Regions from separate parts of the Streptomyces sp. AN091965 genome, predicted to be linked through region 1. Evidence: riboswitches for the same ligand, from Rfam matches in the RefSeq annotation. Region 1 holds a riboswitch; each other region holds the start of a gene.

Region 1 (2,190 bases):
GCGCCCCATACGTAGGGCTTGCCGATCTGCTTCTCGGCGAAGCCGATCACCTTCTCGGCCTTCGCGGCGTACCTGCCGTCCGTGCTCCCGGAACCGGAACCGGAATCAGAGTCGGAACCCGATCCCGAGCCGGTACCGGAGCCGGACCCGGTGTCGGAGCCCGACCCGGATCCCGTCCCCGAGCCGCCGTCGGATCCCCGCTCCCGCTCCCGCCGCTCGGCCTCCTCGGCCTTCCGCTTACGCTCCTCCTCCGCCTGTTTGCGCGCCAGCTCGGCGGCTTTGCGCCGGGCCGCCTCCTCCTTCCGCTTCTCGATCGCGGCGAGCCGTGCCTTCTCCTCGGCGGTCAGCTTCGACAGCAGCGTGCGGGCCTCGCCGAGCTTGGTCTGGACGGTCCGCTTGCTCGACTTCAGCTCGTCGCGGGAGTCGCTGAGGGTCCGCAGGCTCTTCGCGGCCTTCGCCCGCTGCTTGGTGGCCGCCACCTGCTGGGTCTGGTAGTCGTCGACCGCCTTCTTCTGGCGGTTGGTGAGCCGGTCCGCGAGGTGGTTCTGGTCGAAGAAGCCCTTCGGGTCGTCGGCGAGCATCAACGCGGCGGTCTCGGAGACGGCGCCGGTGCGGTACTGGGCGGCCGCGAAGGAGCCGAGCTGCCGACGGGCCTCGTTCAGGTCGTCCGTGCGCCCGGCGACGTCGTCCAGGAGCTTGTCGACGTGCTTGCGCTGCTTGTCGGTGCGTTCCTTGGCCGAGTTGTACTTCTGGGTGGCCACGCCCGCCTGGTGGTAGAGGTCGTCGACCTTCTTCTGGACCTCTTCGAGACTCGGTTCGGCGGGCCTGGTGGGCTGCGCGGGGGCGGACGGTGCCGCGTTCGCGCTCTGTGACAGGAGCGCTACGGAGGTCAGCGCGGCCGTCGTGATGCCGAGTGCGGGGGCGCTGCGTGCCAGGGGGGAGCGGGTGCGCGGCTTGCGGTGCGACGCCAAGGGAGGCGACTCCTTCCGTGGACCGCCTACCGGGTTAGCTGTCGGGTTCGGGCGGTTCGGAAGGGCTGCCCTACCGGCCCGTGCGAGGCGCAGCGGGACGGATTCACCCCAGGATCATGGTGGGTCCCCGGCTCCGGACGCGTCGGGATCGGCGCGCGTCGGACTCGGCGGAGGCCGCGCGGCCCGGCGTGGTTCGCCGGTTTGGGGGGACGTGCGGCCCGCGGAGCACGCTAGCCAACTCCTGTGGCGCGGGGGAAGATTGATGTTCGATATGCCCGATACGTTTTCGTGACTTTCCGCACCTGCGCGTGCTTCCCGGCGCCCCCGCGACGCGGCTCACCTGCGGCGTGGCCCGGAGTGAGCGCCCGGTGGCACCCCGTGGACGGTGCCGGGCGGCCGGGGCGGTGGCCGGAACCCGGGGTGGTTTGTCAGTGGGGCCGCCTAGACTCGGGAGGCGATGAGCAGCCTCTTTGACGACAGCTTCCTGGCGGACCTCAAGCCCTCGCAGGGCGCTGAGGAAGAGTCCCCGCCGCCGCCCGAGGACAGCGCTCCGGAGCCGATTCCGGACGACCTGTTCGACGGGAAGTTCGACGCGCCCGCACCCCGGGACGGGTACTACCGGGACGGCGCCCCCCGCCCGGTCCTCGACCCGGCGGCGCTCCTCGACGGGCTGAACGAGAACCAGCGCGCGGCCGTCGTGCACGCGGGCTCCCCCCTGCTCATCGTCGCCGGCGCGGGCTCCGGCAAGACCCGGGTACTGACCCACCGCATCGCGTACCTGCTCGCCGAGCGCGGGGTGCACCCCGGCCAGATCCTCGCGATCACGTTCACGAACAAGGCCGCGGGCGAGATGAAGGAGCGCGTCGAGCAGCTCGTCGGCCCGCGCGCGGGCGCGATGTGGGTGTCGACGTTCCACAGCGCGTGCGTGCGCATCCTGCGCCGCGAGTACAAGAAGCTGGGCTTCACGTCCTCGTTCTCGATCTACGACGCCGCGGACTCCAAGCGCCTGATGGCCCTGGTCTGCCGGGACCTGGACCTGGACCCGAAGAAGTTCCCGCCGAAGTCCTTCAGCGCCAAGATCTCGAACCTGAAGAACGAGCTGATCGACGAGGAGGACTTCGCCGCCCAGGCCGCCGACGGCTTCGAGAAGACCCTCGCCCAGGCCTACGCGATGTACCAGTCGCGCCTCCGTGAGGCCAACGCCCTCGACTTCGACGAC
Region 2 (2,190 bases), 1.2 Mb from region 1:
GGCTTCGGTGCGGCGCTGGGCCGCGCGGGCGGCCGCCAGCGGCTCCAGGAGCGTGCGGACCTCCAGGAGGTCGGCGGCGTCCTGCTCGGTCGGCTCGGCGACGCAGGCGCCCGCGTGTCTGCGGGTGACGACGAAGCCCTCGGCCTCCAGGGTGCGCAGGGCCTCGCGCACGGGGACGCGCGAGACGCCGTAGCGGCGGGCGAGGAGTTCTTCGGTGAGCCGCGTGCCGCGTTCGTAGACACCGGAGACGATGTCGTCCCGGATGGCCGTGCAGACCGAGTGCGCGGGAATGCGCATGACGGACCTCCGCTTTAATGCCCGCGAAACGCGTCGAGCGACGCGTTGAAGACGCTGGTGCGGCGACTCCATGGACGCTGCCACGACGGACTCTATTGCAGATGGCCGCATTTTCCGATGGGGCACCGGAATCCATGGATATCTTTTGGCCAAAGGTGTGCGCGGCGGCGCGCTTACCGGTCGTGGGCGCTTAGGGCCGGGCCGTGCCCCGATGCCGAAAGCCCCGGCTCGGTGAGCCGGGGCTTTCGGGACGTGCGCGGGCGCGGGGCGCGCGCCGTCGATGCGTCAGACGCCCACGCCGTGGGAGCGCAGGTACGCGATCGGGTCGATGTCCGAGCCGTACTCGGCGCCGGTACGGGCCTCGAAGTGCAGGTGCGGCCCGGAGGAGTTGCCGGTGGAGCCGGAGAGGCCGATCTGCTGGCCGGGGGTGACGGCCTGGCCGACCGTGACGCTGATGGACGACAGGTGGCCGTACTGGGTGTACGTGCCGTCGTTCATCTTGATCACGATGTTGTTGCCGTAGGCGCCGCCCCAGCCCGCCTCGACGACGGTGCCCGCGCCGACCGCCTGCACCGAGGTGCCGGACGCTGCGTGGAAGTCGATGCCGGTGTGGCTGCCGGAGGACCACATGCCGCCGCCGGCCTTGTAGGAGGTGGAGACGTAGGAGCCGGCGACCGGGGCGACGTAGGCGTTCAGGCGCTTGCGCTCGGCGTCACGGGCGGCGCGCTCGCGGGCCCGCTCCTTGGCCTCCTTCGCCGCCTTGGCCTCGGCTTCCTTCTTGGCCTTCTCCTTCGCGGCGGCCTCGGCCTTGCGCTTCTGCTCGGCGGCCTTCTGCCGCGCCGCCTCTTCCGCCTTCTTCTGGGCGGCGGCGTCGTTGGCCGCCTGCTTCTGGGCGGCGGCCTGGGCGTCGATCTCGTCGGCCAGCGTGTCGTTGATGGCGATGGCCTGCGTGAGGCCGGTGCTCGCGTGGTCCGCGGAGCCGTCGGCGGCGAGGGCCGGAGCGGCCAGGCCCGAGATCACACCGGTGGTGGTGAGGGCGGCGACGCCCGCGGCGCTGGCAGTGGTGCGTGTGATGCGGCTCGGACGGCGGTGCTTGCCGGTCGGGCGGATGAGCGCCATGAAGCGGCTGGTCCTTTCCTTCCTTCTCGCCTACCGGGTTAGCTGACGGGTTCGGAGCAGGAAGGTCTCCTACGGACTCCTCGCCTCGCGGCAAGGGGACCGATTCACCCCAGGGGACGTGTGGGTCCCCGGCTCCCCTGGCTCACGCCGTACGGGGACTCGGCGATGACTGTCCGGTGCCGCGGGCGCGGCGTACTGCGTGACGTACAGCCGCACTGACGCTAAACGCCTCATCTTTCAATCGACAAACGGATCCTGCCTTTTGTAGCGCACGCCACACGGCAGACGCCCAACCTCCATGTCAATTCGGACATATGGCAGCATGCAGGGACCCCGGAGGCTTCCTGAGCCTCCGGGGTCCCTTGAGTTACACGGCGTTCGCGCCGGTTTGTCCCACCCCTATGGGTGCGGGGCAATCAGCCGGTGACGACCGTCACTTCGCCGATGCCGAGGGCCCTGACGGGCTCCTCGATCTGTGCGGCGTCACCGACGAGCACCGTCACCAGACGGTCGCTCGGGAACGCGCTCACGACGGCCGCGGTGGCCTCCACCGTGCCTGTCCCGGCCAACTGCCGGTACAGGCTCGCCTGGAAGTCGTCCGGCAGCTCCTGCTCCACCTGGTCGGCGAGCGTCGCGGCGACGGCGGCGGCCGTCTCGTACTTCAGCGGGGCCACCCCCACCAGGTTCTGCACGGCCACGTCGCGCTCGGCGTCCGTGAGGCCCTCGGCGGCGAGGGTGCGCAGGACCTTCCACAGGTCGTCGAGCGCCGGGCCC
Region 3 (2,190 bases), 1.1 Mb from region 1:
GGCCCTGGCGTCGGGGGGTCGTCGCCAGGACCGCCGGAGTCTGAGGACCCTTCGCGGTCAGCGGTCAGCGATCGGCCGCCAGCGGTCAGCGATCGGCCGTCAGAGGTCGGCCGTCAGCGGATCAGCGGTCGGCCGTCAGCGGGCCGCGCGGTCACGGGGGGCTCCGCGGCGGGCGGGATCAGGGGGTCAGGCCCTTGCCGCGCAGCCAGGACAGCGGGTCGATGGCCGCGCCGCCACCCGTCCTGACCTCCAGGTGGAGGTGGACCCCGGTGACGTTGCCCGTGCCGCCCATGCGGCCGATGACGTCGCCGGTGCTGACCTTCTGGCCCACGCTGACGGAGAGCGAGGACTGGTGGCAGTACCAGATCTCGGTGCCGTCATCGAGCTTCAGGACCGTGCGGTAGCCGTACGCGCGCGCCCAGCCCGCCTCCGTGATGGTGCCGGAGTGGACGGCCTTCAGCGGGGAGCCGCTGGAGCCCGCGAAGTCCAGGCCGGTGTGCTGCCCCGAGGACCACATGGAGCCGGAGTCGCCGAAGTGGGAGGTGAGGACGTACGAGGAGGCGGGCAGCGTGTAGCTCTTGGCGAGCTTCGCGAGGCGCTCGGCCTCGCGCTTCTTGCGGGCCGCCTCCTCCTTCTCGCGCTTCTCCTTCGCGGCCTTCGCCTTGGCCTCGGCCGCCGCCTTGCCCTGCTGGGCCGTGGCGGCCGCGGCGGCCCTGGCCACGGCCGCGTCCTCGGCCTGCCTGCGCTGCGCGTCGTCCGCCTGGTGGTGCTGGTTCTCGGCCTGCTGGAGGATGCGGGCCCGCAGGGCCTCCCCCGCGTCCGTGGTGCCCCGCTCGGCGTCGGCGCCGGTGACGCCCGCGGAGCTGAGCGGCGCCGCGGCCGCGGCGGTGACCGGTGCGGCGGTGTCGTCGCCGTCCATCAGGGAGCCGACGCCGGGCAGCGACCCCAGGTCCGGCATGGCGATGGAGACCGGCGGCTTACCGCCCTGCGCGGTGGCGATGCCGCCCGCGCCGACGGCGGCGATGACGCCGACGCCCAGGACGGTGGAGCTGCGGGCGAGGCCGCCGCCGCCCTTCTTGTGGATGCGGTGCTTGCCGCGCACGGGGCGGACGGTCTCCGCGGTGGGGTTCCACTCCTCCCAGGAGGCCGGGGGCTCCTGGGAGGCGTAACCGGCGTACCCGGCGGGCGCGGAGGCCTCGGCCTGGTCGGCGTACCCGGTGTGTCCCCCGGGTCCTTCGCCGCCGTCGGCACCCTCGATGAGACTGCCGTGGGGTATGTAGAGCGCTTCTGGGGCAGGCCGGTTGGACGCCACGGGGGCGCACTCCTTTCCTTCCTTCTCGCCTACCGGGTTAGCTGACGGGTTCGGAGCAGGAAGGTCTCCTACGGCCGCTGCTCGTGCACGGCGGATACGGGTCCGCGTGCGCGAGAGGCGTCCGATTCACCCCAAGATGGTGGTTCCCCGGCTCCCTTGCGGGATTAGGCGCGTGCGCGCGGAGCCGCCGGGTGTGACGGCTGGGACGACCGCGCTGCGTTATCGAACGTTAATAGACAGCGGGTCGGTATTCCAAGCTGTTCGAGTTGATCGTTAACGCTTACGCCACGAACACAACGGGACATCAAGGCTGGGAATAGGGCGAGTTGAGTGGGCGCCATGACGCTGCGCAGCGGGATCGATCTTCAGCTGCGCATGACGGGGCGTCAGTTGCGCTGCGCTGGGACTCCGTTCAGTCACGGGGTGTGACGGGCCGTCGTACGGCGAGGAGCGCCATGTCGTCGGTGGCGCCGCCGCCGGTGTGGTCGAGGACCTCGGCGACGAGCGTGGACAGGAGCGCGTCGGGGGCGTCCGCTCCCGAGAAGACGCGGCCCCCGAGCCGGGCCGCGGGGTCGTAGAAGGCGCCCCGCGCGTCCCGGGCCTCGCTGAGCCCGTCGGTGTGGAGCAGCAGCGTGGATCCGGGCGGGAAGTCGGTCTCGTCCGCCCGGTCGGGCCAGACGCCGAGGTCGCCCATGCCGAGCGGCAGCGCGGGTTCGGCGGGCGAGAGCACGCGCAGACGCCCGTCGGCGCGCAGCAGGAGCGGCTCGGGGTGGCCGCGGTTGACCAGGCGTACGCTGCCGCCGCCGCGCGGGATCTCCGCGAGGACGGCCGTGGTGAACCCCTCGAAGGCGTCGAGCCCGTCGCGCCGCGTGCCCTCG
Region 4 (2,190 bases), 1.6 Mb from region 1:
CGACGACCCCGCCGCGCCCCGCGGACTCCGACGAGTCCACGACGTCCGGCAAGGGTGAGGACGAGGGCAAGGGCAAGGAGAAGGACAAGGGCGAGGAGAAGGACGCGAAGGGCGGGCGCGAGGACGCCGCCGCGGACGCGGACGGCTCCGAGAAGGCCGAGAAGCCCGGGAGTTCCGCCGACGCGCGAGACAAGAGTCACGAAGCGGACGGCCGGGACGGCGGCGCCGACCGCGCCGACGAGGGCGGCAAGAGCGACGAGCGCGGCGGCAAGCACCGCAAGCCCGCCGCCGACGGCTCCGACAAGTCCGGTGCGGACGACAGCGCTTCGCCGCGGGAGTCCGACAGCGCGGGGCCCGGCACGGACGACGCGTCCGAGAGCGGCTCCTCGGGCCGTCACCGCGGCGACCGCGCCGACGAGAACGCCCCGTCCGGCGACACCGGTCCCGGCCGTCACGCCTCGCGCGGCGACGCGCGGGACGTCCCCGGCGCCGAGCGCCCCGCGGGCACGTACACGGTCCGCTCCGGCGACAACCTCTCGGCGATCGCCGACAGCCACGACCTTGACGGCGGCTGGACGGATCTGTACGCGGGCAACAAGAAGACGGTCGGCTCCGACCCGGACCTCATCCTCCCCGGTCAGCGGCTCGAACTGAGCGCGGACGACAAGGAAGTGACCGAGGGGAAGCCGGGCGGGAAGTAGGGCGAAAGCCTGGCAGTTCGCGATGAATGTCCGGTTTAAAGACGGTGAGAGGCAAGTGAGAGATGGGTCTCAGAAGCCCTGATCGTCTTTGAAATTCGGATGATTGCCTGACTACGGTCATGACCGCTCGCCACAGCGGGCCCCGCCGGTCGGTACGCCGAATCCTGCCAACGGCCGGACGGGAACAGTCGTCGCTTCGAGCGCCGAAGGCAGGAGCGGGGGACCCAAGGTAAGTGCCGGGCCCGGACGTTGAGCGGTCGCCAGACCGCGGGACGCACGGACACGGCTAGGGGTGAAGTCGCGCGCTAGGACGTGCGGCCGGGCACTCACCCGCCCGAACCCGACAGCTCACCTCGCAGGCGTCGGTGAGGGGATCACTTCATGCTGCGTTCCGGCAAGGGCAAGCACCGTCGTCCGACCAAGCTCGACAAGGCCACCCGCGCCGCCACCGTCGTCGGTGTCACCGGTGCCGCTGTCGCCGCCCCGCTGATGGCGGCCGGCACGGCCAACGCCGCCACCCCGGCCGAGTGGGACCGCGTCGCCGCGTGCGAGTCCGGCGGCAACTGGTCCATCAACACCGGCAACGGCTACTACGGCGGCCTCCAGTTCTCCGCCTCGACCTGGGCCGCGTACGGCGGCACCCAGTACGCGCCCACCGCCGACAAGGCGTCCAAGGCGCAGCAGATCGAGATCGCCCAGAAGGTCCTCGCGGGCCAGGGCAAGGGCGCCTGGCCGAAGTGCGGCGTGGGCCTGTCCAGCTCCCCGTACACCGGCGGCGGTTCCTCCGGCGGCGGCCAGCAGCAGCCGCAGCAGCAGACCAAGCCGCGGCCGCAGCAGCAGGCCCAGCCGCAGCAGCAGGCCGCGCCCAAGCCGCAGGCCCAGCCGCAGCACCAGCCGCAGCAGGCCGCCCCGCAGGTCGAGAAGAAGACCGTCCAGACCCCGACCGGCAAGGTCGTGAAGAAGGGCGACGGCGAGTACAAGGTCGAGTCCGGCGACACCCTCTCCAAGATCGCCGAGGAGCACGACGTCAAGGGTGGCTGGCAGAAGCTGTACCAGCTGAACGACGACATCGTCTCCGACGCCGACTTCATCTACCCGGGCCAGCAGCTGCACCTCAGCTGACCCGCCCCGGCCCCGGCAGCGCCCGGAGCCGCCCCGTCCCCATGGGCTACCGCCCCGGTGCGCGTCCCCCCGCCGCACCGGGGCGGTACCTTTTTGTCCGGTAGTTTGTTTGCTGAGGGAACTATCCGCGTTCGGCCCGTCGGCCCGTCCATGTGCTGGGCGGTCGGATGGCCGATGCCCCGGAGCCGGTTAGGCTCGTGTCGCAGGGGCCAGCGCGGCCCCTAGTACCCCCGCGTACCCCGCGTCACATCCCATAAGGAGATGCTCGTGCCGTCCATCGACGTCGTCGTAGCCCGGGAAATCCTGGACTCCCGAGGCAATCCCACGGTCGAGGTCGAGGTCGGCCTCGACGACGGCTCCACCGGCC

The links. Region 1 has a riboswitch for cyclic di-AMP ahead of MQV74_RS25065 (C40 family peptidase). Riboswitches for the same ligand answer to the same signal wherever they lie in the genome.
Region 2: it holds a riboswitch for cyclic di-AMP, as region 1 does, so the genes downstream of both, MQV74_RS30195 (M23 family metallopeptidase) here and MQV74_RS25065 (C40 family peptidase) in region 1, are expected to answer to the same signal.
Region 3: it holds a riboswitch for cyclic di-AMP, as region 1 does, so the genes downstream of both, MQV74_RS20220 (M23 family metallopeptidase) here and MQV74_RS25065 (C40 family peptidase) in region 1, are expected to answer to the same signal.
Region 4: it holds a riboswitch for cyclic di-AMP, as region 1 does, so the genes downstream of both, MQV74_RS17955 (LysM peptidoglycan-binding domain-containing protein) here and MQV74_RS25065 (C40 family peptidase) in region 1, are expected to answer to the same signal.

The regions. Positions count from the first base shown of each region.
Region 1 is NZ_JALDMY010000001.1:5,872,093-5,874,282, forward strand. It holds gene MQV74_RS25065 (C40 family peptidase) at 1-971, opposite strand, end outside; cyclic di-AMP (ydaO/yuaA leader) riboswitch at 980-1,135, opposite strand; gene pcrA (DNA helicase PcrA) at 1,429-2,190, shown strand, end outside.
Region 2 is NZ_JALDMY010000001.1:7,068,234-7,070,423, reverse strand. It holds gene MQV74_RS30200 (GntR family transcriptional regulator) at 1-297, opposite strand, end outside; gene MQV74_RS30195 (M23 family metallopeptidase) at 583-1,416, opposite strand; cyclic di-AMP (ydaO/yuaA leader) riboswitch at 1,430-1,591, opposite strand; gene MQV74_RS30190 (M16 family metallopeptidase) at 1,833-2,190, opposite strand, start outside.
Region 3 is NZ_JALDMY010000001.1:4,810,394-4,812,583, forward strand. It holds gene MQV74_RS20220 (M23 family metallopeptidase) at 179-1,312, opposite strand; cyclic di-AMP (ydaO/yuaA leader) riboswitch at 1,325-1,493, opposite strand; gene MQV74_RS20225 (PP2C family protein-serine/threonine phosphatase) at 1,725-2,190, opposite strand, start outside.
Region 4 is NZ_JALDMY010000001.1:4,295,631-4,297,820, reverse strand. It holds gene MQV74_RS17960 (transglycosylase family protein) at 1-701, shown strand, start outside; cyclic di-AMP (ydaO/yuaA leader) riboswitch at 893-1,078, shown strand; gene MQV74_RS17955 (LysM peptidoglycan-binding domain-containing protein) at 1,083-1,823, shown strand; gene eno (phosphopyruvate hydratase) at 2,085-2,190, shown strand, end outside.